Regions from separate parts of the Paraburkholderia sprentiae WSM5005 genome, predicted to be linked through region 3. Evidence: riboswitches for the same ligand, from Rfam matches in the RefSeq annotation. Region 3 holds a riboswitch; each other region holds the start of a gene.
The links. A riboswitch is a leader RNA that binds a small molecule or an ion and turns the genes downstream of it on or off. The one in region 3 is predicted to bind cobalamin.
Positions count from the first base shown of each region.

Region 1: it holds a riboswitch for cobalamin, as region 3 does, so the genes downstream of both, BJG93_RS27720 (CbtB domain-containing protein) here and cobW (cobalamin biosynthesis protein CobW) in region 3, are expected to answer to the same signal.
Region 2: it holds a riboswitch for cobalamin, as region 3 does, so the genes downstream of both, BJG93_RS03540 (TonB-dependent receptor domain-containing protein) here and cobW (cobalamin biosynthesis protein CobW) in region 3, are expected to answer to the same signal.

Region 1 covers NZ_CP017562.2:2,410,428-2,420,141, reverse strand. Annotated here, with positions in the region: gene BJG93_RS27750 (FUSC family protein) at 1-413, opposite strand, end outside; gene BJG93_RS27745 (MarR family winged helix-turn-helix transcriptional regulator) at 420-1,124, opposite strand; gene BJG93_RS27740 (ATP-binding protein) at 1,184-2,842, opposite strand; gene BJG93_RS27735 (ATPase domain-containing protein) at 2,846-4,363, opposite strand; gene BJG93_RS27730 (hypothetical protein) at 4,560-5,000, shown strand; gene BJG93_RS27725 (histidine phosphatase family protein) at 5,014-5,634, opposite strand; cobalamin riboswitch at 5,707-5,855, shown strand; gene BJG93_RS27720 (CbtB domain-containing protein) at 5,897-6,115, shown strand; gene BJG93_RS27715 (CbtA family protein) at 6,127-6,867, shown strand; rRNA gene BJG93_RS27710 (16S ribosomal RNA) at 7,457-8,989, shown strand; tRNA gene BJG93_RS27705 (tRNA-Ile) at 9,066-9,142, shown strand; tRNA gene BJG93_RS27700 (tRNA-Ala) at 9,196-9,271, shown strand; rRNA gene BJG93_RS27695 (23S ribosomal RNA) at 9,621-9,714, shown strand, end outside.
Region 2 covers NZ_CP017561.2:743,251-752,964, forward strand. Annotated here, with positions in the region: gene ilvD (dihydroxy-acid dehydratase) at 1-160, opposite strand, end outside; gene BJG93_RS03505 (LysR family transcriptional regulator) at 320-1,294, shown strand; gene lgt (prolipoprotein diacylglyceryl transferase) at 1,342-2,247, shown strand; gene BJG93_RS03515 (SIMPL domain-containing protein) at 2,347-3,072, opposite strand; gene BJG93_RS03520 (EVE domain-containing protein) at 3,329-3,787, opposite strand; RNA gene ssrS (6S RNA) at 3,929-4,110, opposite strand; gene BJG93_RS03530 (cell division protein ZapA) at 4,189-4,503, opposite strand; gene BJG93_RS03535 (ATPase) at 4,500-4,859, opposite strand; cobalamin riboswitch at 5,079-5,341, shown strand; gene BJG93_RS03540 (TonB-dependent receptor domain-containing protein) at 5,430-7,361, shown strand; gene BJG93_RS03545 (FecCD family ABC transporter permease) at 7,401-8,462, shown strand; gene BJG93_RS03550 (ABC transporter ATP-binding protein) at 8,459-9,301, shown strand; gene cobT (nicotinate-nucleotide--dimethylbenzimidazole phosphoribosyltransferase) at 9,334-9,714, shown strand, end outside.
Region 3 covers NZ_CP017562.2:1,289,702-1,299,415, reverse strand. Annotated here, with positions in the region: gene BJG93_RS22645 (DUF4136 domain-containing protein) at 1-332, shown strand, start outside; gene bluB (5,6-dimethylbenzimidazole synthase) at 369-1,028, opposite strand; gene BJG93_RS22635 (cobyrinate a,c-diamide synthase) at 1,012-2,352, opposite strand; gene cobO (cob(I)yrinic acid a,c-diamide adenosyltransferase) at 2,356-2,958, opposite strand; gene BJG93_RS36250 (cobalamin biosynthesis protein) at 2,955-3,356, opposite strand; partial or broken gene cobA (uroporphyrinogen-III C-methyltransferase) at 3,441-4,202, opposite strand; cobalamin riboswitch at 4,397-4,655, opposite strand; cobalamin riboswitch at 4,736-5,013, shown strand; gene cobW (cobalamin biosynthesis protein CobW) at 5,218-6,309, shown strand; gene cobN (cobaltochelatase subunit CobN) at 6,323-9,714, shown strand, end outside.

The DNA.
Region 1 (9,714 bases), 1.1 Mb from region 3:
CGGCTGACGGCGAGATCGAAGACGCCGGTCGGATTCGTCACCGACGGCAGCGCGATGATCGGCATCGTATATGCAGCCAGCATGAATACGTAGCTGCGCGCGGTGCGGTCCGACACCGCGAGGTAGAGCATCGTGCCGGTCCACGCCGCGACGACCATGCTGAACAGGTACGGCGATTCGACGAACGGCGGCACCAGCAATACCGCGCCCGACGCGCCGAGCGCGGTGCCCAGCGCACGATAGATCGCCTTCGAACGGGTCGCGCCGACGAACGGGTTCGACACGATGTAGACGGTGGCCATCGCCCAGTACGGCCGCGGTAGTTCGAACGCGAGGCCGATGTAGAGCGCGAGCATCGCCGCGGCGAAGGTCTTGACGGAGAACAGCCAGTCGCGAAGAGTGGGATAGACCATGAACCGTTACGCGGAATCGGCGTTGTGCGGCGCGGTGGTTCGCGCGCCGCGCTTGATGGACTTGCGCGCCTTGACGGGGCCGCGCGATTGGCTGGCCGCTTTTACAGCGCTTTTGCCGCTCGTCGGTTTGACTTTGCTGCCAGGCTCGTCGCCTTTGGCGGGCTTGCGCTTCGCCGACGATGTGCGCTTCGTCGGCTGTTGGCTGGCCGATCCCGCGCGCGCCGGCTGCCCGCGTGGGTTGTGCGTGTCGCGCTCGATGCCGCCTGATTCGGCGCGTCCGGCGGCATCGGTCGTGAATGCGTCGAACACGCGCAGGGCGGCTTCGAGATCGTCGCGCGAAACGCCTTTGAGCGCCTGCGCACGCAGTGTCACCAGCTCCTCTTCCATCTTCGCGGTGACGGCGCGGCCTTCGTCGGTCAGTACCACGGTTTTCGCGCGGCGGTCTTCAGGGTCTTCGTCGCGGCGCATCAGGCCGGCCGCGCACAACTGGTCGAGCAGCCGCACGAGCGATGGCCCCTCGATGCCGACGTGATCGGCGAGGGTGACCTGACGTACCGCCGAGCCGAGCCGGCTGGCGGTCAGAAGCGGCGTCGCGCACGCTTCGGAGACGTTGAAGGCCGCGAGCACGCCATGACTCGTGCGCCGCCACTTTCGGGCGGCGACGACCAGCGTGCTGCTGACAGTGCGGCGCAGCGCATCGAGATTCGACATGGCCGGTATTGTATTTCCAAAACATTCGTTAGCAAGCTATTCAATTGGAAATACTTGATTCACGCGGCCAGCCCGACCCGCACCGTGCGCGCCAGATCGTCGAGCTGGAACGGCTTGCGCAGAATCGTACAATGCTCGATCGCGAGATCGGCAATGTCGACGTCGGCATAACCGGTGGCGAGGATCACCGGCAGGTCGGCACGCAGCTTGCGGGCCGCGGCGATCACGTCGATGCCGTTCATGCCCGGCATCGCGAAGTCGACCATCAGCAGATCGGGTTGGTCGTCGACCAGGCGGTCAAGGCCGGCCTGGCCGTCGGCGGCCTCGGTCACCGTATAGCCCAGCATGCGCAACGATTCAACCAGCATCGCGCGCACTTCGCTGTCGTCCTCGACCACGAGCACGCGCTTGTCACCGACCGCGTTCGCTTCCGCGTCGGACTCGGCTTCGCTGTGCGCGGCCACGCGCTGGCGCATCGGTAGCCAGATCTGCACCGTGGTGCCGACGCCTTGTTCGCTGAAGATGCGCGCGGCGCCGCCGGCCTGCCGTGCGATGCCATACACCTGGCTCAGGCCGAGCCCGGTGCCCTTGCCCACCGGCTTGGTCGTGAAGAACGGATCGAATACGCGCGACACGACATCGGGCGGAATGCCCTCGCCGGTATCGGACACTTCGATCACGACATAGCGGCCGTGCTTCAGCGCCCGGTCGGGCGCGTCGCGCAGGCTCACGTGAATGTCGAGGCGGCCGCCGCCCGGCATCGCGTCGCGCGCGTTGATCGCGAGATTGAGGACCGCGAGCTCGAGCTGATTCGCGTCGGCTTGAGTCCACATTTCGTCGCGCTCGAAGTGGTTGCCATAGCGGATGCCCGAGCCGAGCGACACGGCGATGATGTCGCGCATGCCTTGCAACAGCGCGACGACGTCGATCGCTTTCAGGTTCGGGTTGCTGTTGCGCGAGAAGGTCAGCAACTGGCCGGTCAGTTTCGCGCCGCGCTCGGTCGCGCGCTTGACGGTCGCCGCCATGCCGCGCAGGCGTTCGTCGCCGCACACGCGCGCGATCAGCTCCGCGTTGACCATGATCACGTTCAGCAGGTTGTTAAAGTCGTGCGCGATGCCGCCCGTCAGCTGGCCGAGCGCTTCCATCTTCTGCGCCTGCACGAGCACGGCCTGGACTTTCGCGCGCTCGTGGATCTCGGCCATCAGCCGGTCGTTGGCTGACGCAAGCTCATGGGTGCGCGCGGCGATGCGGCTTTCCAGCGAATCGTTCAGCTGCTCCAGCGCGTCCTGTGCCTCGATGCGCTCGGCCAGCAGCCGCCGGGATTCATATTGCCGCCCGCGTGCCCGCAACGACGACGCCACCGCGCGCCGCAATGTTTCTGAATTGAGTGGGCGCTCGAGCACTACCACGTTGCCGAGCCGTTCGAGCACGTCGCGCCCGCGCGCGGATCGATGACCGGCACTGCGCGCGCCGAGCAGGATGATCGGGAAGTCGGACCATGCGGGCTGCCGTTCGAGCCACGCAAAGAGACCCGAGCCGTGGCCGTTCGCCAGCGCTTCCTCGGTCAGCAGCGCTGCGCCCGCGCCGATGTCGAGCTCGGTGGTGAGCGCGTCGGCGTCGTTGCAGGTCACACAGGCGTGAGCGTCGTTGTGCAGCACAGCGGCGATCACGTCGGCGTCGCGGCCGAACGGCGCAAGGATGAGGACCCGCTGCTCCATCGCTCACCGTCCCGATGTATCGATTAGACGGTTCGTCGAGCCGAGCAACGCGGTGCTGCCGCGATACGAGGGCAGGCCCGACAAGACGCCCTCGAAGTCACGCAGCGCTTCGCCGATCTCGATGCCTTCCGCGCGAAGGCGGAACTGGCGGATCGTGCGTTCATGATCGTTCGCGCGGCTCTTCACGGCGGTCACCGCGGTCAGCACTTCGCCGTGGTGCTCGAAATAGCGGAACAGCAGGACCACGTCGCTCAGGTAGCTGATGTCGATCTCGGTCTGCACTTCGCCGATGATGCCGTGCTGCCCGAGCACGAGCATCGTGATCACGCCCTGCTGATTCAGATAGCCGAGCAGCTCGTGCATGTGCAGCAGCAGGTAGCGCTCGCCGGGCATCGCCTGCAGATAGGCGTTCAGGCTGTCGATTGCGACGTAGCGCACGCGCTCGTTTTCGACCGCGTCGCGCAGGTCGCTCGCCAGTTCACCCGGCGAGATTTCTGCGGGATCGATCTGGCGCAGCGTCAGCAGACCGCTGTCGACGTGCGGCGTGAGATCGATGCCGAGCGTCGCGCAGCGCGTGACCAGGGTGCTGAGCGTTTCGTCGAACACGTAGTACGCGCAACGCACGCCGCGTTGGAGCGCGGCAAGCAGACACGACACGACAGTGGTGGTTTTGCCGACACCCGACGGGCCGATGATCAGCGAATTAGTACCGGGGACGAGCCCGCCGCCGAGCAGCGCGTCAAGGCCGGGCGTGCCGGTGCTGATCGGGTTCGTGTCGAATTCGCTGTGATGCTCGGCGGCGACGAGGCGCGGATAGACGCGCAGGCCGCCGGTGTTCAGCGTGAAGTCGTGGTAGCCCTCGCGGAATTTGATGCCGCGCATCTTCGCGATGCGGAGGCGGCGGCGAGTCCCGCCGTAGTCATGGGCGACGTTGTCGAGGCTGATCACACCGTGCACGATGCTATGAAGCTGGATGCCGGCGCTGCCGCCCGTCGTATCGTCAAGCAGCAGCACCGTGCACTCGCGCGTCGAGAAATGGCGCTTGAGCGCGAGAATCTGCCGACGGTAGCGCAGCGGGTTTTCCGCCAGCAGCCGTAGTTCCGACAGGCTGTCGAGCACGATGCGCGCGGGCTTCAGTTCGTCGACGTGCTGGATCACGTTACGCACGCTTTCGCCGAGTTCGACTTCGGCCGGGTGAAGCACGGTCTGTTCGTATTGCGGTTCGAGCCCTTCTTCGGGCAGCTGTTCGAGTATCGTGAAACGGCTTAGATCCCAGCCGTGGCTCGCGCCGATCGCGAGCAATTCAGCACGGGTTTCGGACAGCCCGATGTACAGGCCGGTCTGCCCTTCGTCGAGGCCTTTCAGTAAGAATTGCAACGCGAAGGTGGTTTTGCCCGTGCCTGGCGCGCCCTCCACGAGGTACATGCGGTTCGGCGTGAAACCGCCGCCCAGGATGTCGTCGATTCCTTCGATGCCCGACGAGAGGCGGGCGGGGGTAGGGGCGGCGATAGTGGTCGACATGATGTTCGAAATGACGTCGGCAATGGCTTCGATCGAAATGGCGCGATGTCGCGGCCGGTATGGCCGTCGGCAATTTGTGTGCCGCCCCGCGTCGTTTGAATAAGCGGACGCTCGCGCGCATGGGCATGAAGCGTGCTGGCGAATGCGAGGCTCGCTGCGAGCCTTTTCGGCGGCACTTTAGAGCTTCACGCTCGACATGAAAACCTATCGACTCTCCGCTTTTGCGTTCACCGTGGCATCGCTCGCGGCGCTGCTGTCGGGCAACGCATCCGCCGACGATAGCCCTAGACCTTGCGCCGCGCTGAAACGGATCGTGGCTGCGGCGCCGGACGGCTTCGCCTCGCTCACGGCCGACGACGGCAAAGGCGTCGCGCAACCCTATGGCGACGACGCGCAATGTTCAGGCGCGCATCGCAGTTTCCAGTGCACGTGGACGCCGCATCAGGCGGCGGGCTCGAACGCGGATGCATTAGAAGCAGTCGCGGCCGACATCGCGTCGTGCCTGCCCGACGCGACGCATGATCAGAATTCGCCGGGACGTCAGCACTTTTATCTCGGTGCGAAGGATCGACGCACCGAGATCACGCTGACGCCCGAGGGGTCCAACAGGTTGCGGCTCGTGGTGTCGGGCAGGTAAGCGACGTCTTGGTTCATACCATGGTGGCGGGCCACCATGTCCAGCCGCGTCGTGAATGGCGTAATTCAACGAGCGACAACGGCGCGATCTCGATGCGACAAAACACGACCGGCGATGCACCGACAGCATGCACGATTGCCGCGCGCAGGAGCGGCGTGTGTGTGATTGCGACGATGGTTCGGTGGTGCGTCGAGACGCGGAAGGCTGCTTCGTTGACGGCATTGCATGAACGCACGTCCGCCTGCTGCGCGTCGAGCCATTCTCCAATTCGACGCACGAGTTGACCGAACGATTCGCCGCCGGGCGGCGCAGCGTCGGGCTCGCATGTCCAGGCGGCGAGTTCGTGCGGCGCTTCATCGGCAATATCCGCGAGACGTTGGCCGCGCCATTTGCCGTAGTCGATATCCGCCAATGCGTCGGCGGCCGTTGCGCTCAGACCGAGCGCCGTGGCGGTGTCACGCGCGCAGCGGGCAGGGCTGGTGAATATGGCGGCGTCGGCGGGAAGCGCGAGATGTTTGCGCGCCGCTTCGGCTTCGGCGCGCCCGCGCGCGTCGAGCGGATCGTCGGCGGGGAAGCGGCCCGCGCGCTGCGCGGCCGTTGCCGCATGGCTCACCAGTAATAGTCGCGTATCCATTCTTTGCCTTTGCGCCGTTTCGCACTTGCCTCGACGGCTCCATCGGCTCGCAGCGCGCGTTGAGGGGGCTCGCCGTCGCGGATGCCGCAGTTTAGCGCGTAGAATAGTGGCGCTGCGAAGCACGGAAGCCGGTGAGAACCCGGCGCGGTCGCGCCACTGTAATCGGCATTGCAATCTACAAGAGCCGAAAGCCAGACCTGGGCTTCGCATCATTCCTCTGCAATCGACTTTCGGGGCGCGTTACCCTCAGGAGATGTCCATCATGACCGAAGCTGTCTTCGATCCCGCCGCCCAACCGGCGGCCCAGCCCACTCCCATTCCTTTGCGCGAACTGTTGCCGTGGGCGGCATTCGGCGCTCTGTTGCTGCTCGCGCTTTACTTCGTTGGTGCGGAAGAGGGGGCGACGTCGCTCGTACCCGGCATGGTCGTGCATGAGTTCGTGCACGACGGCCGCCATCTGCTCGGCTTTCCCTGCCACTAACGGAGTTCGGCATGGTAGGTAAATTGTTAGTGCGGGGGATGCTCGCGGGTATCGTCGCGGGCTTGCTCACGTTCTCGTTCGCGCGAATCGTCGGCGAACCGCAGGTCGATCAGGCGATTTCATTCGGGGAAAAAGCGGCCGCAGCGCGCGGCGAAGCGCCCGAGCCTGAAATCGTGAGCCGCGAGACGCAGGCAGGCCTCGGCCTGCTGACCGGCGTCGTTACCTATGGCGCGGCATTCGGCGGCCTATTCTCGCTGGTGTTTGCGTATTCGTATGGACGGGCTGGGACCTTGAGCGTGCGCGCACTGTCAGCGTGGCTCGCGCTCGGTGCGTTCATTGCGCTCGTGATTGTGCCGAATATCAAGTATCCGGCCAATCCGCCGTCGGTGGGCGATCCGGAGACGATCGGCACGCGCACGGGCTTATTCTTTCTGACAATCGCGATTTCGCTTGTAACGATGGTGTTTTCGCTGAAGGTGCGGCGTCGCGCGGCGGCGAAGCTGGGCGCGTGGAACGGTTCGATCGTCGCGGGGCTCATGTTCGCCGCGATCATCGCAGCTGTGCAACTGTCGATGCCGGTGATCAATGAAGTGCCGGCGGCATTCCCGGCTGTACTGCTGTGGAAGTTCCGCGTCGCGGCGATCGGCATGCAGGTGATCATGTGGACGACGATCGGGCTGCTGTTCGGTGCGATGGTCGAGCGCAGCGCTTTTATGCGTACGAATGCGCATGTGACGAGGAAGTCTGTCTGAATAGCAGCGTGACGCGCGGCCGCGCTTTGCGCGCAACGGGCGAGAACGGTTTTGCTTCAAGTACTTGGCGCGGTTGTGGAGCGGTTATCCACAGGCTTGCGAACATTTTCTGTGGAAAAGCTGCTGAGTGGTTTTTCGCAATGCCACTCTTCTCTTCCTTTCCGGCGACAAGCCGGCAAATAGATCGGACGTCTAAGCAATCGAATTTTCGCACGACGTTGCTCAATTTTTAAGCTCTTCAACTTTTTAGAATAAATTGCGAGAAGGGTATTGACGGAACATGGGCCGCTCTCCATAATCTCGCCTCTCTGCTGCTGATGCAGCGACGCCAGACGAGGCGGTGCCGGGTAGCTGTAATGCCGGTACGGCGGGTTGGGCGGACCGATCTTTAAAAACTAACAGCCGATAAGTGTGGGCGCTTGATGCGCAATGCGGCAGCGGGTTCTGCGGAATCTGCTGTCAGGCAGAAGTATCAAGAAGCCTCACACAGTATCAGAGGAAGGTTGATCTGTCGGAAGACGGATTGATCATCGTCAGTACGTTGAGTGAGCGACCGGTTCAGAGATGGACCGAAAACAGTAACAGGTTTGAACTGAAGAGTTTGATCCTGGCTCAGATTGAACGCTGGCGGCATGCCTTACACATGCAAGTCGGACGGCAGCACGGGGGCAACCCTGGTGGCGAGTGGCGAACGGGTGAGTAATACATCGGAACGTGTCCTGGAGTGGGGGATAGCCCGGCGAAAGCCGGATTAATACCGCATACGCTCGGGAGAGGAAAGCGGGGGATCTTTCGGGACCTCGCGCTCAAGGGGCGGCCGATGGCAGATTAGGTAGTTGGTGGGGTAAAGGCCTACCAAGCCGACGATCTGTAGCTGGTCTGAGAGGACGACCAGCCACACTGGGACTGAGACACGGCCCAGACTCCTACGGGAGGCAGCAGTGGGGAATTTTGGACAATGGGGGCAACCCTGATCCAGCAATGCCGCGTGTGTGAAGAAGGCCTTCGGGTTGTAAAGCACTTTTGTCCGGAAAGAAAGCATCCCTGTTAATACCGGGGGTGGATGACGGTACCGGAAGAATAAGCACCGGCTAACTACGTGCCAGCAGCCGCGGTAATACGTAGGGTGCGAGCGTTAATCGGAATTACTGGGCGTAAAGCGTGCGCAGGCGGTGCTGTAAGACCGATGTGAAATCCCCGGGCTTAACCTGGGAACTGCATTGGTGACTGCAGCGCTGGAGTATGGCAGAGGGGGGTGGAATTCCACGTGTAGCAGTGAAATGCGTAGAGATGTGGAGGAACACCGATGGCGAAGGCAGCCCCCTGGGCCAATACTGACGCTCATGCACGAAAGCGTGGGGAGCAAACAGGATTAGATACCCTGGTAGTCCACGCCCTAAACGATGTCAACTGGTTGTCGGGCCTTCATTGGCTTGGTAACGAAGCTAACGCGTGAAGTTGACCGCCTGGGGAGTACGGTCGCAAGATTAAAACTCAAAGGAATTGACGGGGACCCGCACAAGCGGTGGATGATGTGGATTAATTCGATGCAACGCGAAAAACCTTACCTACCCTTGACATGTATGGAATCCTGGTGAGAGCCGGGAGTGCCCGAAAGGGAGCCATAACACAGGTGCTGCATGGCTGTCGTCAGCTCGTGTCGTGAGATGTTGGGTTAAGTCCCGCAACGAGCGCAACCCTTGTCCCTAGTTGCTACGCAAGAGCACTCCAGGGAGACTGCCGGTGACAAACCGGAGGAAGGTGGGGATGACGTCAAGTCCTCATGGCCCTTATGGGTAGGGCTTCACACGTCATACAATGGTCGGAACAGAGGGTTGCCAAGCCGCGAGGTGGAGCCAATCCCAGAAAACCGATCGTAGTCCGGATCGCACTCTGCAACTCGGGTGCGTGAAGCTGGAATCGCTAGTAATCGCGGATCAGCATGCCGCGGTGAATACGTTCCCGGGTCTTGTACACACCGCCCGTCACACCATGGGAGTGGGTTTTACCAGAAGTGGCTAGTCTAACCGCAAGGAGGACGGTCACCACGGTAGGATTCATGACTGGGGTGAAGTCGTAACAAGGTAGCCGTATCGGAAGGTGCGGCTGGATCACCTCCTTTCCAGAGTCGAGCATTGCTCGCGTCAAGTGCTCACGCTTATCGGCTGTGGTTAAGAAAGCAACGCAGACAGGCTCAGGGGTCTGTAGCTCAGCCGGTTAGAGCACCGTCTTGATAAGGCGGGGGTCGATGGTTCGAATCCATCCAGACCCACCATCCTTGTCTGTGGTGCGGGGCCGGGGGAGTGTGCCCGGGTCTGTGTGGGGCCGGGGGGATTAGCTCAGCTGGGAGAGCACCTGCTTTGCAAGCAGGGGGTCGTCGGTTCGATCCCGTCATCCTCCACCAATCCTCAATGCCAAGGGTTCAGCGCGAAGTGAGGCTGAGTACTTGGCATTGGCGATTGAGCCAGTCAGCGCGGTACGCGATGGAATGTGATACCGGCTGTCGTTCTTTAACAATCAGGAAGAAGTAGTAAGGAGATTCACGAAAGCGTGCCTGGAGATGGGTGCGTGAGTAGGTGAATCAGGGTTGTGATTGTATCGATGTATTTTAAAGGTGATCGAGAGATCGCCTTGGAATACGGCGCAACACGAATACTCAACCTGTAGCGAGTGCGTCTATCCCCTGCGGGGATGGGAGCCACGTAAGCGCCAGGGCGCTAGCGTGGGTCGACACAGAGACACACCCGTTATAGGGTCAAGCGAACAAGTGCATGTGGTGGATGCCTTGGCGATCACAGGCGATGAAGGACGCGGTAGCCTGCGAAAAGCTCCGGGGAGCTGGCAAAC
Region 2 (9,714 bases), on a different replicon from region 3:
GGCCGGCGTTGCACGGCGTGATCGTCGAGTGGCCGTTGGCGACGCCGATCATCGGTTTGTCGAAATCCTCCTTCTGGTAGCCGAGCGCGTAGTACATCGAGCGATTCGGCGAACGCGCGATGCCTTGCGTGATGTTCTTCGAACGACGGTTATAGGCCATGGGAAGCTCCAGGTCTGGCTGTTCCGATGAATGCGCGGGGTGGTGTTCGCGCGCGCGTCCGTTCAGTGTAGTTCCGCCGGACCATACAAACCGGCGGTTTTGCGTGAGTCGCGCGGCGTGTATTATTCGCGGCTATCTAGGTCGTAAAATGAATTAATCATGCTGCCGACGATTCCCGACCTGCGCCAGTTGCGCTATTTCGTCACCGTCGCCGAGGAAAAGCACTTCGGGCGCGCCGCCGCGCGGCTGTCGATGACGCAGCCGCCGCTGTCGCAGGCGATCCGCGCGCTCGAGGAGACGCTCGGCGTCGAGCTGTTCGCGCGCACCAAGCGCTCGGTCGAGTTGACGGCGGTCGGTGCCGATCTGCTGCCCGAGGTGCAGCGGCTGCTCGCGGGCGCGGAAGGGCTCAGGCCGCTCGCGCAGAGCCTCGCACGTGGCGAGGCGGGCGTGCTGTCGCTCGCGTTCGTGTCGACCGCCGATTACGGCCTGCTGCCGCTGCTGCTGCGCGATTTCGGCGCGCGGCATCCGCGCGTGCGGCTCGAGCTGACCGAGGCAACCAGCGACGTGCAGGTCGAGGAACTGGTCGCCGGGCGTATCGACGCCGGTTTGGTGATCGCGCCGCTGCCGTCGCGGCATGCGGCGCGGCTATCGTGGCTGCCGATCGCGCGCGAGCCGCTCGTGATCGCGATGTCGACGGAGATGGCGCAGCGGGTGCAGGGCGGCATGAACGCCAACGGCAATGAAGACGCCGCCGCCGAATGGCTCGACACGCCCGTCAGCCTGCGCGATCTCGCCGACGCGCCGCTCGTGATCTTCCCAAGGCGTCTCGCGCCAGGCTTTTATGACATCATTATGGATTGCTACGGCGTCGCGGGGCTTGCACCGCGGATCGGCCAGGAGGCGATCCAGATGCAGACCATCGTGAGTCTCGTGTCGGCCGGCATGGGCGTCGCACTGGTGCCGCAATCGTTGCGTAACCTGCGCCGCACTGGCGTCGTATACCGGCCGCTGTCCGAGTCGGTGCCCGCGATCGAGACGGGCCTCGTCTGGCGCACCGACGAGGTCAGTCCGGTGCTGGCGGGCTTCATCGATATCGTGCGCGCGCATGCGGCGAGCGTGGCGCCTCGCGCGTAATCCGCTGTAAGAACTGCTTCCGAACCTGACCTGCCCATAACTACACGATGCTCATTCACCCCAATTTCGACCCCGTCGCCATTCATCTGGGGCCGCTCGCCGTGCGCTGGTACGGCTTGATGTACCTCGTCGCGTTCGTCGCGGCGATCGTCGTCGCCCGGCTGCGTCTGCGTCTGCCGTACGTCGCCGCGCAAGGCTGGACCGCCAAGGATATCGACGACATGCTGTTCTACGGCGTGTTGGGCACGATCCTCGGCGGCCGGCTCGGCTATGTGCTGTTCTACAAGGCGAGCTTTTATTTCGCGCATCCACTCGACATCTTCAAGGTGTGGGAAGGCGGCATGTCGTTTCACGGCGGCTTTCTCGGCGTGACGATCGCGATGATGCTGTTCGCGTATCAGCGCAAGCGCTCGTGGCTGCAAGTCACCGACTTCGTCGCGCCGATGGTGCCCACGGGCCTCGCGGCGGGGCGCCTCGGCAACTTCATCAACGGCGAGCTGTGGGGCCGCGTGACCGAGCCGTCCGCGCCGTGGGCAATGCTGTTTCCCGGCGCCGCGCCCGACGACGCCGCGTGGCTCGCCGCGCATCCGCAACTGGCCGCGCAGTGGCATCTGAACGAAGTGTTCGCGCAATATCACCTGCTGCCGCGGCATCCGTCGGAACTGTACGAGATCGCGCTCGAAGGGGTGGCGCTGTTCTTCGTGCTGATCTTCTTCTCGCGCAAGCCCAAGCCGCTCGGCGCCATCTCCGCGATGTTCCTGATCGGCTACGGCCTCGCCCGCTTCACGGTCGAATTCGCGCGCGAGCCGGACGATTTCCTCGGCTTGCTCGCAATGGGGCTGTCGATGGGTCAATGGCTGTCGCTGCCGATGATCCTCGCGGGCATTGGCCTGATGGTGTGGGCGTATCGCCGCGGGCGGCGCGAACCGGCCCAGGCGGTTGGCGCGAACTGAGCCGCGCTCAACTAGCGTAGCAAGCGCTGCATGAAAAAACGCCACGGCATCGACAGATGCCGTGGCGTTTGCATTTGAGCTTGCGTTCGCGCTTGCGCGTCACTTCATCTGCACCGACCCCGAGACGTTGACGCTTACAGTCGAGGTGCCGCCTTCGAGCGACAGCGGCGAGGTCTTCGCGTCGGCGCCCATTGCGCGCGCGCTCATCATCATCATCGGACGCGGCATCACGCCGCTGTGGTTCACGTTGACCTCGCGGATCGAATAGCCGCTAAAGCCGAACGCTTGCGAGGACGACGCGGCCTGCTCGCGAAACGATTTGATCGCCTCGCCGGTGAGCCGCTGCTCGGCCGCGCGCTGCGCTTCTGGCGACAGCGAGAAACGCACGTTGCCCACCTGCATGATCGATGCCATCTGCCCCGCGAGCTTCGATGCCGCGGCGAAGTCGCGCGATTCGAGCACGACTTCGGTACGGCCGCGCCACGTCGAGATGCGTCCGTCGCGGTCCGTCGACGGAAAGATCGAAAACGCGCCCGAGCGCGCGGTCACGCCGCTCACGCCGCGCGCTTTTTGCAATGCCGCGTCGGCGCGTTGGTTCAGCGTCGATGTCAACGACGAGGGCTCGCTCGCTTCCTGCTCGTAGAACAGCGTGATTTCGACTTCGTCCTGCGGGATTTCCGCGCTCGCCTGCGCATTCAGCGACAGCACACCCGACGGCTGCTGCATCATGCTCTGCGCGCGCGCGGGCGCCGGGTTCAGTGCCAGTGCCACAGGCGCGCCAACGGCGAGCGCGAGTGCGAGGGCGCGTGCGGTTTTTTTCGTCATAGCCGGACTCCTGATTTGAACTGGTTGTGCACGTTCGACGCGAGTACCGCGTGGCGGCGCGACGGTGGCGCGCGGTTTGACGGATGCGCTGGCGATGGGCGTTCGGGGGCCGTCGAGCGGTCGGGCTGAGCCCGCGCTTTCGTCGAGCGATTAGGCACGCTTTAGCGGGGCTTGGTTCCCCAATTAGTGTTTCGCCGCCGGACTGTCATGATGACCCGCGCGACATCGCGAGCGTTGGCGCGCTGCGAGCTCGCCTTTAAACGAGCTGTTTAGTGATGAAGCGCCATTCGGCATCGGTGACCGGCGTGATGGACAGACGGTTGCCTTTGGCGAGCACGCGCATGTCTTGCAATTCGGCATGTTCACGCAGCGCGGCAAGTGGAATCAGCGCGATCTTCTTCTTGAACACGACGTCGACGAGCATCCAGCGCGGCGTTTCCGGCGACGATTTGGCGTCGTAGTACGGACTCTTCTTATCGAACTGGGTCGGGTCCGGATACGCGGTCGACGAAACTTCCGCGATGCCCGCGATGCCGGGCTCCGCACAGCTCGAATGATAGAAAAGCACGCCGTCGCCGACCTGCATCACGTCGCGCATGAAGTTGCGCGCCTGATAGTTGCGCACGCCGGTCCACGGCAAGGTGCGACGCGGTGCGTTGGCGAGGTCGTCGATGCTTGCTTCGTCCGGTTCGGACTTCATTAGCCAATAGCGCATGAATCGGAGTCAACGTGTCAGATTGAACGACGCGCATCAACAGCAGGCGCGTGCGAAAAAGCCCCTGAAAAAGGCGCTCAAACGAAAAAACGACGACCAAAGAAAAACGGCATCGAACCGAAGTCCGACGCCGTTCCAGATAAGGTCCCCGCCTTAGCCGCTAGGCCGGCATCCTGAACCGAGGGTTCAGAATTGGTCGCAGTTAGCAACACTTCGGGTACATCAGACAGAGTGACGCGCACGCCCGTGCTACAAATTTCCGCAACCGTGCACATGGCATTGGTTCAAGGAATGTATGACCTTGGCGAACCAGGCAGGGAAGCTAAACCGATGAAGCTACAACACATACTTTTGAACTCGCGACCGGTTCCAAACCGGCCCGCTACTCAACCCGCTACTGCTTACTGCAAGCTGTACTGCTCGATCACAGTACCTAGCTGTTCGTTCATTTGCTTCATTGTACGCCGGATTTCTTCAGCAGGAAATGCTTCTCCGTGCCGCACGCTGCTTTGCAGCTTAAGCAGTTCCGATGCCAGCGACAGCGCAGCCATCACGGCGATCCGATCGGTGCCGCGCACGTTGCTGCTACCGCGGATTTTCTTCATCTCCGCGTCGACGCGCGCGACCGCCTCGAGCAGCGCGCCCTCCGTTTCCGGCGAACAGGCGAGACGATAGGGTACTTCGAGAATCGATACCTCGATCTGCTTGGTGGTCATGCGCTTTCTCCGTGTCGGCTCACGTCGCTTTCCGCTTCCTCATGTTCGGGCTGAGCGGGCTCGAGCAGATCGAGCTGGTTATCGGGTTCGCTGCTCGCGCGGGCGCGCGGCAATTTTTCGAGGATCGCATTAAGGCGCACCTGAGCGTCGTCGATCTTGGCGGACAGCGCGTCGCGTTCGGCCTGGAGTGCGTCGCGCTCCTCGCGCAAATGCGCGAGCTCAGCATGCGTGGCTTGTACCTCGGCACGGGTTTGCGCGAGCTGTTCTTCGAGCGCGAGCCGCGCTTCGTTGTGGCGCTGGCTGATCGCAATCAGCTTGCCGATGTTTTGGGAGAGTGATTCGAGTTCGGTGAGCATGTGCTGCGTCCTCTAAAGACATCGCATTTTAGCGCGGAATATTACAGGCTCCGACAATTGTCTCGTTTCGAGACGTAACAGCATCGCTTCGTGCACGTTCGTTACGTGTCGTGTCGTCGAACATAAGATAAACAACCGGCAATCCATCGGACAATAACCTGCATTGAACAGAACCGATTGCGCGCCGATTGACCTTTCTTGACGCCCTGCGAGGCCGCTCCTAAACTTCCGCACTCTGGTGCCCGCGCGCGCTTTTCGGCGCGCGCAGTTAAACGGGAAGCAGGGCGCGCGCGGTGCCAAACCGGATGCGCGAACCTGCGCTGCCCCCGCAACGGTAAGCGACCGCATGTGAATGCTCATGCAGGTCGGTCCTGATCGCAAGCTTGGAAGTTCAACGTGCGAGTGTGCCACTGCGCGTCACGCGTGGGAAGGCGGGATCGATGTGTCGTAGCCCGGATACCGGCCAGAAAAGAGAGACGTCCCCGCCAAAACGCTAAACAGGGGACGCCTCGTGACGCGTCGGCCCGCGGGGAAGCAGGCCACGCACGCTAGCCACAGGAACGTCATCCCATGCTGTCCCCCATCGCCCGCGCGACGCTCTTCGCGTTCGCGAGCCTGCCGCTCGTCGTGCATGCACAAGGCACCGAGTCTGCGTCTTCATCGTCCGCTACGGACGCAACCGCTGCGAACGCCGCAAACGTTGCCAACGCCGCCAATGTCCCTTCAGTCGATGCCTCGGACACCGCGCTCTCGCCGATCGTCGTGACTGCGCAACGCGGAGCGCAAGCGCTGACCGATGCGATCCCGCAGACCACGCAGTTCGATCAGCAGGACATTGCCGACACGAGCGCGACCGATCTGCCCGGCCTGCTGCAACTCGCGCCCGGCGCGCAAATCTCGCGTACGGGTGGCCCCGGTTCGACCACGAGCCTCTTTCTGCGCGGTGCGTCATCGACGCAATCGCTGCTGCTGATCGACGGCGTGCGCGTCGACTCGGTGAGCCTCGGCTCCGCCCAGCTCGCGCAGATTCCGCTCGATCAGGTCGATCACGTCGAAGTGGTGAACGGCAACGTGTCGGCGTTGTACGGCTCGGGCGCGATCGGCGGCGTCGTGCAGGTGTTCACGAAAGACGGCGGCGATCATCCGCCGCGATTCCATTTCTCGGTCGGCTACGGCAGCTATCACACGCAAACGCAAACGGCCGGCGTGAACGGCGCGCTCGATCAGGACGGCCGCACGACCTTCAGCATCTCGCTGGCGCGCACGAAGGACGACGGATTTTCGTCGCTCGATCCGCTCGAGGCGCCGAACGCGAATCCGAACGCGAACGGCAACCTGAACGAGAGCATCACCGCGTCGCTGCGTCACAAGTTCAACGACAAGTGGGATGCGGGCGTCAGATACTTCCAGTCGAACAACAACAACAGTTACGACAATGCGTACGGCGAGCCTACCGATCTGAACAACCTCTACAGCAAGGTGCGTCAGGTGTCGGTGTTCGCGAACGGCAAGCTGACCAGCTGGTGGACTACCCACGTCACGCTCGCCGAGGGCGACGACCGCAGCGTATCGAACAGCAATGGCATCTACAACGGCCGCTTCGATACTGATAATCGCCAGTACACGTGGCAGAACGATTTCGCGCTCGCCGCGAATCAGAAGCTGCAAGTCGGCTACGAGCATCTCGACCAGACGCTCGACTCCGACACGTTCGCCGCGCCCGAGCGTCACGTCGATTCGGTCTTCGCGGGCTACAGCGCGCGCTTCGGCCGCAACCAGGTTCAGGCCAACGTGCGGCGCGACCAGTACTCCGATTTCGGCGGGGCGAACAGTTACTATCTCGGCTACGGTTTCGACATCACGTCGCACTGGAAGGCAACCGCAAGCTATTCGGATGCGTTCCGCGCGCCCAGCTTCGACGATCTGTACTATCCGATCAGCGGTAATCCGTCGATCCAGCCCGAGCGCAGTCATTCGGTGGAAGCCGGTTTGCAGTACGCGACCGATGCGCTGGGCGTGATGCGCTTGAACGCCTTCCAGACGCGTTACACGAATCTGATCGACTACGTGCAGACGATCCCCGGCATCTATCTCGCCGAGAACGTCGGGCATGCGAAGGTGCAGGGACTCGAAGGATCGTGGAGCGGTCATGTCGGCAGGACCGACGTGCGTGCATCGGTGACGCTGCAGAATCCGGTCGATCTCGACAACCGCACCGACCTCGTGCGGCGCGCGCGACGGTTCGGGTCGTTCGCGGTGAATCGCAGCATCGGTGGATGGCGCGTTGGCGGCGAGTGGATCGTCAGCGGTCCGCGCACGGACAGCACCGGCAACCTCGGCGGTTATGGCATCGTGAATCTGTCGGCGCGCTACAACATCACGAAAGCGTGGTACGTCAGCGCGCAAATCGACAATCTGTTGAACAAGGACTATGAAACGGCCTACTCGTACAACTCGCCGCGACGCGGTGCGTATCTCACGCTCGGCTGGCAGCAGCATTGACGCGCGCGCCGGATCGGCCGCATGCGTGAGCGCACGCGCATGAGTCGCGGGTCCGGTTCGCTGTCCGCCGCGATGGCGACGCCGCGCCCGATGAACGCGAAGCGCGCCGCCGCGATCTGGTTCGGGCTCGCGCTCGCCGCCCTCGTGGTGCTCGGCGCGTCGCTCGTGCTCGGCAGCGTGCCGCTCGCGCCGGCGCGCGTGCTGGCGGCGCTCGCGCCTGCACACACGTTCGGCGCGGGCAGCGACGAGCTCGCCGGCGAAATCGTGCGCACGTTGCGTTTGCCGCGCGCGCTCGCGGGTTTCGCGTGCGGCGGGTTGCTCGCGCTCGCCGGCGCACTGCTGCAGGTGCTGCTGCGCAATCCGCTGGCCGAGCCATACGTGCTCGGCGTGTCGGGCGGCGCGGCGACGTTCGCGCTCGTCGCGATGATCGCGGGCGGCGCATGGTGGATCGTCGACGCGAGCGCGTTCGCGGGCGCGTTCATGTCGATCCTGCTGGTGCTGGGCCTCGCGCGTCGCGAGCTGTGGCGCGGCGAGCCGCAGGACACGTCGCCGCGTTTGCTGCTGACCGGCGCGGTGATCGCGGCCGGGTGGGGCGCGCTGATTATGCTGCTGCTCAATCTCGCGCCCGACAGCCGTCTGCGCGGCATGCTGTTCTGGCTCACCGGCGACCTCAACGGCGGCGCGCTGCCGTGGACCGCGCTGATTGCGCTGGCGCTCGTGTTGCTCGCGATCGTCCCGGCCGCGCCGCGTCTGAACGTGCTGCTGCGCGGCGACGCGGCCGCACAGGCGTTGGGCGTCGCGGTGATGCCGCTGCGTTTGCGGGTGTACCTGGTCGCGTCGCTGGCGGCCGCCGCGGCGGTGACGACCGCGGGCACGATCGGCTTCGTCGGTCTGGTCGTGCCGCACATGCTGCGGCTCGCGTTCGGCAACGATCAGCGCATGCTGCTGCCGGCGGCGGCGCTCGGCGGCGGCGTCGCGGTGATGGGCGCGGATCTGATCGCGCGTACCGTGATCGCGCCCGCGCAATTGCCGGTCGGCGTGATCACGTCGCTGGTCGGCGTGCCGGTGTTCCTGTGGATGCTGCTCAAACGCCGCCGATGATGCGAGCCGAACCCAGCCCCAGCTCTGGCATGCTCAGCACGCGGCGCCTGACGCTGCGCGCCGGCGCGCGCACCTTGCTCGACGCGTTCACGCACACGTTCCATGCGGGCGAAGTCTGGTGCATCGCCGGGCCGAACGGCGCGGGCAAGACGACCTTGCTGTCGACGCTAGCGGGCCTGTTGCATCCGGCGGCGGGCCACGTCGAACTCGATGGCGTGCGCATGGCCGACTGGCCGCCGCTACCGCTCGCCCGGCGCCGCGCGCTGATGCCGCAAAGCGCGGCCGATGCGTTCAACGCAAGCGTGCTCGACATTGTGCTGCTGAACCGCTTCCCGCATCTGGGCGGCTGGGGCTGGGAGCGCGATGAGGATCGTGCGGCCGCGCAGGCGGCGCTCGAACGGCTCGGTCTCGCGGACTTCGCCGCGCGCGACGTGCTGTCGCTATCGGGCGGCGAGCGTCAGCGCGTTGCTCTCGCGGCGGTGCTATGCCAGGACGCGCCGCTGTTGCTGCTCGACGAACCGTTGTCGCATCTCGACCTGCATCATCAGATCGACTGTCTCGAAGCGCTCGTCGCATGGACGCGCGAACCGCGCCGTAGTGTGCTGTTCTCTTGCCACGACCTGAACCTCGCGCGCCGCTTCGCGACGCATGCGTTGCTGCTCGACGGCGCGGGCGGTGCGTACGCGGGTCCCGTTCGCGACGTGCTGACGCCCGCGTTGACGAGCCGCGCGTTCGGCTATCCGCTGATTCTGATTCGCGACGGCGAACACGAGGCGCTGATTCCCGCGCCGCGCGGGCGTCACGAATCGCTTACCGGTCATGACGCCCAGTCAGGCTGATTTTCTACTCCTATTGCTCTTCGACCGCACCTATGACTCGCATCCCACTCCCGGCCGGTTTGCCCGAAGTCGCCCCGCTCGATCAAACGCTGCGCGCCGAGCTGCAACGGATCATCGATACCCGCACCAAACCGCCCGGCAGCCTCGGCCGGCTCGAAACGCTGGCGCGCCAGATGGGCGTGATCCAGCGCAGTACGCGTCCCACCGTGCAGCGTGCCGCGATGATCGTTTTCGCGGGTGATCACGGTATCGCCGCCGAAGGCGTGAGCCCGTATCCGCAAGCGGTGACCGCGCAGATGGTTGCAAACTTCATCGCGGGCGGCGCGGCGATCAACGCGCTCAGTCGTGTCGCGGGTCTCGAACTCGAAGTGGTCAACGCGGGCCTCGCGACGCCGCTGCCCTCGACGCACGGA
Region 3 (9,714 bases):
GGCCGGCGTCGGTCGGCATCGGCGGTGAGGATTGCGCGCCCCTCGATTGCGGCGCGGGCAGCGATGGTCCGGGCGCGCTGCTGTTTGGGCGCGAGTATCAGCACGCGCTGACGCTGCGCTTTTTCGACTACGCGAGCGGCATCGAGCGCTACAAGGTCAGCGCGGTGTTCACGGACCGCGATGCGTACCCGCTGCATGCGCTGCCATTGCTCGTGAAAACCGCGCTCGCGAAGCTGCCGTTCGACGCGCCGGCCGACTGGCGCGTGAAGCTCAGCATCGACAAGGCGAGCGGCGTGCCGAACGTCGAGTCGATGATGCCGCTGCAACGCTAAAACGCAGCCTTGGGTCGCCCGGGCCCTGCGTATCAGTCATTCCCGCGCCGGCTCGTCGCGCGGCCAGCCGTTTTCGAACACGCAATCGGCGAGCGGCAGACGGCTCGCCCAGCGCTCGGTTTCCAGCATCGGCTCGCTGTAGAACGCGTCGACGTGACCCAGGCACAGAATCGCGACTGGCCGCGCGCCTTCCGGCATGCCCAGCAACCGATGCACCGCGTCGACATCGAATAGCGACACCCATCCGAGCCCGAGTCCTTCCGCGCGCGCGGCGAGCCACATGTTCTGGATCGCGCACGCGACCGACGCGAGGTCCATCTCCGGCAGCGTGCGACGGCCGAAGACGTGGCGCTCGCGCCCGTCCATCAACGCGATCACGAGCAGCTCCGCGCATTCGCGCATGCCTTCCACCTTCAACTTCATGAACTCGTCGCGGCGCTTGCCGAGCGCGTCGGCCGTGGCGAGCCGTTCGCGTTCGACGATCTCGCGCAAGCCCGTGCGCAACGCCGCATCGGTGATGCGCACGATGCGCCAGGGCTGCATGTAGCCGACGCTCGGCGCGTGATGCGCCGCGTCGAGCAGACGCCGCAGCACCGCGGGGTCGACCGGTTCCGGCACGAAGTGACGCATGTCGCGGCGTTCGTAAATCGCGCGATAGACCGCGTCGCGCTCGGAGTCGTCAAAAGGCTTCGCCATGAAAGAGAGCGGCCGTAAAAGCCGGGTTGGAGGGCCAGTAAGCGTGCATATAGGTTGCCACGATCGGGCCCACGCGGAACACCGCTTCGCCGGGCGCGTCGCTGTGCGCGTGCGTGGCGAAGCACTGTGGCGCGAGCGGCGTCGCGAGCTTCGAGTAGTGGAACGTGTGGCCGGTCAGCGTGCCATGGACACCGTCGATCTGCTGCATGCCGAGCGACGTAAAGCGTGCTTGCATCGTCGCGTGGCCGGGGAGCAGGCCGAGCATCGGCGCGCTCATGCCTTGCGCGTCGGTCAGCGTGTCGAGCAGATAGAGCATCCCGCCGCATTCGGCGAGCACCGGTCTATCAGCCCCGACGTGCGCGCGGATCGATGCGGCGCTGGTCAGGTTGCCCGCGAGTGTCGCCATATGCAGCTCGGGATAGCCGCCGGGCAGATAGAGCGCCTGCGTGTCGGCGGGCAAGGCTTCGTCGGCGAGCGGCGAGAAATAGCTGAGCCGCGCGCCGAGCGCTTCGAGCAGCGCGACGTTGGCCGGATAGATGAACGAGAACGCGGCGTCGTGCGCGATCGCGATGTGCATGCCTTGCAGCAGACGCGGCAACGCTTCGGGAACCGGCACGCCGAACTCGACCGGCGGCGGCAATTCGGCGAGCGATGTCGACGCGAGCGTATCCGCCGCGCGCTCGAGGCGCACGTCGAGATCGTCGATTTCATCGGCCTGGTGCAGGCCGAGGTGACGGTCGGGCAACGTGATCTCTTCGTCCGCGGCGATGTGGCCGCACCAGCGCAACTCGGGCGGCAGCGCTTGCTGCAACATCTGCGCGTGCCGAGCGGAACCGACGCGATTCGCGAGCACGCCATAAAACGGCAGCTGCGGCATGAAGCGGGCGAGGCCGAACGCGAGCGCGCCGAAAGTTTGCGCCATCGCCTGCGCGGAAATCACCGCCAGCACCGGCACACCGAATGCGATCGCGAGATCGGCGCTGCTGGGCGTGCCATCGAACAGGCCCATCACGCCTTCGATCAGGATCAGATCGGCTTCTTGCGCCGCGCGCGCGAGCAGATTGCGGCACGCGCTTTCGCCGACCATCCACAAATCGAGCGACAGCACCGCCGCGCCGCTCGCGCGCGCGAGGATCATCGGATCGAGAAAATCCGGCCCGGTCTTGAACACGCGCACGCGACGTCCGAGCCGTCGGTGATAGCGCGCGAGACCGGCGGTGATCGTGGTCTTGCCTTGTCCCGACGCGGGCGCGCTGATGAACAGCGCGGGGCAAGTCCCCTGGGGGGACGCCCCGGAAGAAGTCGCCTTTGGGGAGGCGGACATCGCTCAGAACTCCACGCCGGGCTGCGCCTTCACACCCTGCTCGCGATACGGATGCTTGATCGCGCGCATTTCCGTGACGAGATCGGCGGCTTCGATCAGCGCATCAGGCGCGTGACGTCCGGTCACGACGACGTGCAACATCGGCGCGCGCGCGTTGATCACGGCGAGCACTTCGTCGAGCGGCAGGTATTCGTACTTCAGCACCGTGTTCAGCTCGTCGAGGATCACCATCTGATAGTCGCCGCTTTCGATCATCCGCCGCGCTTCGTTCCAGCCTTTGCGCGCGGTCGCCATGTCGGCCTCGCGATTCTGCGTATTCCACGTGTAGCCATCGCCCATCGTGACGAAGTCGCACTGGGCGATAGCGCCGAGGAAATCACGCTCCGACGTATGCAGCGCGCCCTTGATGAACTGTACGACGCCGAGCCGCATGCCGTGGCCGAGCACCCGCACGGCCATGCCGAACGCGGCCGTGCTCTTGCCCTTGCCGGTGCCGGTGTTGACGATCAGCAGCCCTTTTTCGACGGTCGCGCCGGCCTGCTTCTTTTCGTGGCCTTCGCGGCGGCGTTCGGTCATGCGTTGATGCGATTCCGGATCGGTTTTCATCGAGGGTCCTGGTCTTGAGAGGCGGGATGGGATGAGGTCGTGTCGCTAACGGCAGCGTTGTGCGCCGCTGCGATCGCCACGGTGATGCCGGCGTGCGCGGTCTTGCGTACGATTAGACGCGCGTGTTGCGCGGTTGCGGCGCAGTCCGACGCTGCCGCCGCCAGCAGCGCGCACGGCTCGCACACACCGTCGACGCCGAGATGCGCGTGGGCGGCCGCCGACGGCGACGCGACCGGTACGGCGGCGATCTGCTCGCGGTTGAACAGTTGCAGCGGCAGCTGATGACGTGAGCAGAATTCGACCAGACCTGCTTCGCAGGCTTTAGTGTCGATCGTCGCAATGGCGCGGATCTGTTCGAAGGCATTCGATCCGAGCGCCGCGCGGACAGCGGCTTCGATATCAACAGCTTCGCTGTGCGCGCGGCAACCGATGCCGACGCTCAGCGTTTTGATCTCGGGTGCGAGTTCGTGTCGTGTCGCGCTCGCTGCTGGTTCGCGTGCGACGCCGGCGTCGCGTTTGGCCGCATCACGCGCAAGCGCGAGCGATGCCACACCGCCGATCACGACGATTGCCGGCGAGCCGAGCCCCGCGCGCGCAACCGCCTCGGCAAACTCGCGAAGCGGCGCGAGCACGTGACGCTGCTCGGGTCGCGTCGCCGACTCGATGGCCGCGCAGGGCGTGTCGGCGGGCATGCCGGCCGCGAGCAGCGCGCGGGCGATCTCGCCGAGCCGGCGCATGCCCATGTAGATCACCAGCGTCATACGCGTCGCGGCGAGGGCGGCCCAGTCCGGCTCGCCGCTGCCGGCGCCGTGGCCGGTGACGAACACGACGCCCTGCGCGTGATCGCGGTGCGTGACCGCGATGCCGAGCGCCGCGGGCGCCGCGATGCCGGCCGTGATGCCGTTGATCACGTCGACTTCGATTCCCGCCGCCTGCAGCGCCTGCAACTCTTCGCCGCCGCGGCCGAACACGAACGGATCGCCGCCCTTGAGCCGCGCGACGCTGCGCCCCGCGCGCAGATGCGCGAGCATTTGCGCGACGATGTCGGCTTGCGGCGTCGACGGATGGCCGCCGCGTTTGCCGACGTACACGATTTGTGCGTCGGCGCCCGCGAACTGCAGCACGTCGGGATTCACGAGATCGTCGACGAGCACGACATCGGCCTGGGCGAGCGCGCGGGTCGCCTTTAGCGTCATCAGCTCGACGTCGCCGGGACCGGCGCCGATCAGCCAGGCGCGCGTCATCGCGGCGTGCATGGCGTGCGCCATGCGGTGATGGGAGAAGAGAAGCGGCGCGCGACAGCGCGCGCGGCGGTGAACGTAGAGGTCATGCGGAACGGCGAATCTAGGCAGGCGCGATGCCGCGCTGCTACGCCTTCACATCCGTTCCCCGCGGATTCCGGCGGCCGGCGGCGCCACGCGATGCACGGATGCATGCGGCGCCGCCTCCGCGTCTGGCCGGTATCCGGGCTGGCGGCCTCACGCGCTTTGCCTTCCCCTCCCTTTTGCGCATTCGCGGGAAAGTGGCATCAAAAAACGCATGCGCGGCACGTCAGAATCGAGGGCAAATCGAATCGCGCGCCGCAGGTCGCTTACCGTTGCGGGGACAGCACAGGTTGAACGCGCGACGCGTTGCCTGTTTCCCGTTTAACTGCACACGCGAGCGCATGTGCGGGCACCAAACGCGCGCATACGATAGCACATGGCGCCTTGCCGGATAAGCCTCGGCGGCATTTTCCGACACGCTGCGTTCCTTGACTGCGCAAGGCCGCGGGCCTACACTCGCACGCACTTTGGGTGCCCGCGTGCGCGTTCGTGCGCATGCAGTTAAACGGGAAACAGGGAGCCTTCTGCTCTTGAGCGGCTAACCTGTGCTGTCCCCGCAACGGTAAGCGAAAAGCGGTTCCGGCTTGCTGGCCGGGCGCCGCGGTGCCGGCTTCGATGTCCTCGCGCAAGGGCGCGTCGACATTTCACCACTGGACGAGAAACCACTCGTCCGGGAAGGGGAAGCGGCGCTTTCGCCAGCCCGGATACCGGCCCGAAGAAGCAGAACGTACGCCGCGGGGATGCGGCGGCGCGTTCATGACCTCACTTCCGCTTTCTATATTCCCGTTGTCGCGGCCATGCCGTCGTTCGTCCCCGTGTTCCGTGATCATTGGCCGTGGTGCGCGCGCTTCATTCGTTCCATTCGTCAGCCGATGTGCGGAATCGCGCGGACTTGCCCGGCATGCCGATGCAACGCCAAGGGATGGATCTCACGATGCAAACACAATTGCGCAAGATTCCCGTCACCATCGTCACGGGCTTTCTCGGCAGCGGCAAAACCACGCTGCTGCGACACATTCTTCAGCATGCGGGCGGCAAGCGCATCGCGGTGATCGTCAACGAGTTCGGCGAGCTCGGCATCGATGGGGAAATCCTCAAGGGCTGCGGCATCGGTTGCGATGAAAACGGGGTCGAGACCGAAGGGCGATTGTATGAACTCGCGAACGGTTGCTTGTGCTGCACCGTGCAGGAAGAGTTTTTCCCGGTGATGGAAAAGCTCGCGGAGCGCCGCGACGAACTCGATCACGTGCTGATCGAAACGTCGGGCCTGGCGTTGCCGAAGCCGCTCGTGCAGGCGTTCAACTGGCCGCAGATCCGCAATGGCTTCACGGTCGACGCGGTGGTGACGGTGGTGGACGGACCGGCCGCCGCAAGCGGCCAGTTCGCCGATAACCCGCTCGCCGTCGACGCGCAGCGCAAGGCCGATCCGAATCTCGATCACGAGTCGCCGCTGCACGAGCTGTTCGAAGACCAGTTGTCGGCGGCCGATCTGGTGATTCTGAACAAGACCGATCTGATCGACGATGCGCGGCAGCACGAGGTCGAAGCCGCGATCCGCGCGGAGATTCCGCCGCAAGTGAAGATCGTACGCGCGCAACAGGGGCGGCTCGACCTGCATACGCTGCTGGGCCTCGAAGCGGCGTCGGAACAGACGATCCACCTGCGTGCCGACCACCATGGTTCCGCCGACGACCCCGATCATCACCACGACGAATTCGATTCGGTCGTCGTGCAGGCCGATTTGCGCTCGCGCGACGCGGCGCTCGCCGCCTTGCAGGCGCTGGTCGAAAGCCACACGATTTACCGTGTCAAAGGCTTCGCCGCGTTGCCGGGCGCGCCGATGCGTCTGGTGATTCAGGGCGTGGGCCGGCGCTTCGACAGCTACTTCGACCGGCGCTGGCAGGCCGGTGAACATGGCGAAGGCGCGTTGAGCCGCTTCGTGCTGATCGGCGAAGACCTCGATCCGCACACGCTGCAACAGGCGTTCGACGCGGCGCTTGCCGCGGCGTCGAACGCGACGGCATAACGGGCGCGCCAGCATGCATCTACTGCGCACGACGCCGGGCGGCTTCGTCGACGATACGCAGGGCGTGATCCGCATCGATCAGCAGCCCGCCGATATCGTCGTGCTCAGTTCCGCCGACACCACCCTGTCGCTGCTCGCGAGCGTGGTGCCGCGTCTGGGCGACGGCTTCCCGAGCGTGCGGCTCGCGAACGTCACCTATCTGCGTCAGCCGGCCTCGGTCGATTTCTATCTCGACGACGTGTTGCAGCATGCGCGCGTCGTCGTGGTCGATCATCTCGGCGGTGAAACGTATTGGCCGTACGGCATCGAGCAGGTGGTCGCGCTCGCGCAGCGCAAACAGCAAACCCTCGCGATGTTTTCCGGCGATCTGCAGGAAGATCCGAATCTGCTCGCGCGCAGCACCGCGAGCGCCGAGCTATGTCAGCAGCTGTGGCGCTATCTGCGCGAGGGCGGCCCGCAGAACGCCGAGGCGTTTTTGCGCTGCATCGCCTATCGCGTGCTCGACTGGGGACGCGAGCCCGAGCCGCCGCGCGCGTTGCCGGCCACGTCGCTGTATCACCCCGAGCGCGATACGCCGAGCATCGCCGACTGGCAGGCGCGCTGGCGGCAGGACGCGCCGGTCGTCGCGATCCTGTTCTACAAGGCGCATCTGCAGGCCGCCAATACCGCGGTCTTCGATGCGCTGATCGATGCGCTCGAAGCGCAAGGGCTCAATCCGCTGCCGCTCGCGATCACGTCGTTGAAGGATGCGCTGAGCCGCGATGTCGTGCAGTCGCTGTGCGCGCAGCATGGTGCCGCGCTCGTGCTGAACACGACCGCGTTCGCCGCGTCCGCGATCGACGATCCCGAACCGCTCGCGCTCGCCGGCGACGCGCCGGTGTTTCAGGTGATCCTGAGCGGCGGCAATCGTGAAGATTGGCTAAAGGACAATCACGGCCTCAATTCGCGCGATATCGCGATGCATATCGCGCTGCCCGAAGTGGACGGGCGCATCATCACGCGCGCAATCAGCTTCAAGGGGCTCGCGTATCGCTGCGCGCATACACAGGTCGACGTGGTCCGCTATCAGCCCGACCTCGAACGGGTGCGTTTTATCGCCGAGCTGAGCCGCCGCTGGTGCCGTTTGCGTTCGCTCGATAACGCCGACAAGAAAGTCGCGTTGATCCTCGCGAACTATCCGATGAGCGAAGGGCGTATCGGCAATGGCGTGGGGCTCGATACGCCGGCGTCGGTAGTCGGCATTCTGTCGATGCTGCACGACGAGGGCTATCGTGTCGGCGAATTGCCCGAACACGGCGACGCGTTGTTGAACAGGCTGACCGAAGGCGTGACCAACGATCCCGTGGTGCGCGATCTGCGTCCAGCTCTGCAAAGCCTTTCACTCGACGACTATCTCGCGCATTTCAATGCGTTGCCGACCAGCGTGCGCGACGCGTTGAACGCGCGCTGGGGCAAGCCCGAACAGGATCCCACGCTGCGGCGCGGCCGCTTCATGATCGCCGGCTGGCGCTGCGGGCAGGTGTTCGTCGGCATTCAGCCCGCGCGTTCGCGCGAGCAAGGCGACTACGCGAGCTATCACGACGCCGAGCTGGTGCCGCCGCATGCGTATCTCGCGTTCTACTTCTGGCTGCGCGATCAGTTCGGCATCGACGCGATCGTGCACGTCGGCAAGCACGGCAACCTGGAATGGCTGCCGGGCAAGAGCGTCGCGTTGAGCGACGCGTGCTGGCCCGATCTGATTCTCGGGCCGATGCCGCACCTGTATCCGTTCATCGTCAACGATCCGGGCGAGGGCAGCCAGGCGAAGCGGCGCGCGCAGGCGGTCATCGTCGATCATCTGATGCCGCCGCTTACGCGCGCTGAAAACTATGGACCGCTGCAGGACCTCGAGCGCCAGGTCGACGAATACTACGAAGCATTGATGGTCGATCCGCGTCGCGCGAAACTGCTGCGTCGCACGATTCTGGCGACGATCGTCGAGCATCGGCTGCATGAAGAGCTGAGTCTCGCCGCGCCGAACGGTCAGGACGATGAGGACGCGCTGCTCACGCGCGTCGATGCGTGGCTGTGCGAGCTGAAGGAAGCGCAGATTCGCGATGGCCTGCATACGTTCGGACAGTCGCCGCGCGGCGTGCAGCGGCGCGATACGCTGCTCGCGCTGGGGCGCTTTCCGATCGGCGATGGACGCGGCGGCAAGGCGGGGCTCGTCGACGCGCTGGCGCGCGACCTGCGCATCGATCATCGGTTCGATCCGTTGAGCGTGGATTGGGCAGCCGCATGGGACGGCCCACGTCCCGAGGTATTGCAGCGGGTCAGCGACGCACCGTGGCGACATCACGGCGATACGCGCGAGCGGTTGGAGTTGCTCGCGGCGGAGTGGTTGCGCGGCGTGTGCGGTGTCGATTGCGATGACGCGGATCGCTCGCAAGCCGTACCGGTAGCGGACGTTGGTCTGCCGCAAGCGGCACAGGTGATCGCGCGCCTGCGCGACGACGTGCTGCCGCGCCTCGACGCCTGCGGCCCGCAGGAAATGACGCAACTGAAGCGCGGCCTCGAAGGACGTTTCGTGCCGCCGGGCCCGAGCGGCTCGCCGTCGCGCGGACGGCCCGACGTGCTGCCCACCGGCCGCAACTTCTATTCGGTCGACACACGCGCGGTGCCGACGCAAGCCGCGTGGACACTCGGCCTGAAATCGGCGCAGCAACTGATCGAGCGGCACCTGCAAGAGCACGGCGACTATCCGCGCGCGATCGGCCTGTCGGTCTGGGGCACCGCGACGATGCGCACCGGCGGCGACGATATCGCGCAGGCGCTCGCGTTGCTCGGCGTGCGGCCGAAGTGGGCGCCCGGCAGCCATCGCGTGACCGACTTCGAGATCATGCCGATCGAGGCGTTCGACCGGCCGCGTATCGACGTCACGTTGCGGGTATCCGGTTTCTTTCGCGATGCGTTCGCGAACGTGATGCATCTGTTCGATGCGGCGGTGCAAGCGGTTGCCGAACTCGACGAGCCTGCGCAACTCAATCCGATTCGTGCGCGCGTGCAGCGTGAACGCGATGGGTTGATCGCGCGCGGCATGGACCCGGCCGAAGCGCGCAAGCGCGCCGGCTGGCGCGTGTTCAGCGCGCGGCCCGGCGCGTACGGCGCGGGTCTGCAGCAGATGATCGACTCAGGCCAATGGCGGACCGACGCCGATCTGGCGAACGCGTATCAGGCGTGGGGCGGATACGCGTACGCGCAGAAGAGCGCAGGCGAGGAAGCGCATCAAGTGTTTGGCGCCCGCTTGGCAGCGATGGACCTCGTGCTGCAGAACCAGGACAATCGCGAGCACGACGTACTCGATTCAAACGACTACTACCAGTTTCAGGGCGGCATGGTCGCGGCGGTGCGGCACCTGGCCGGTCA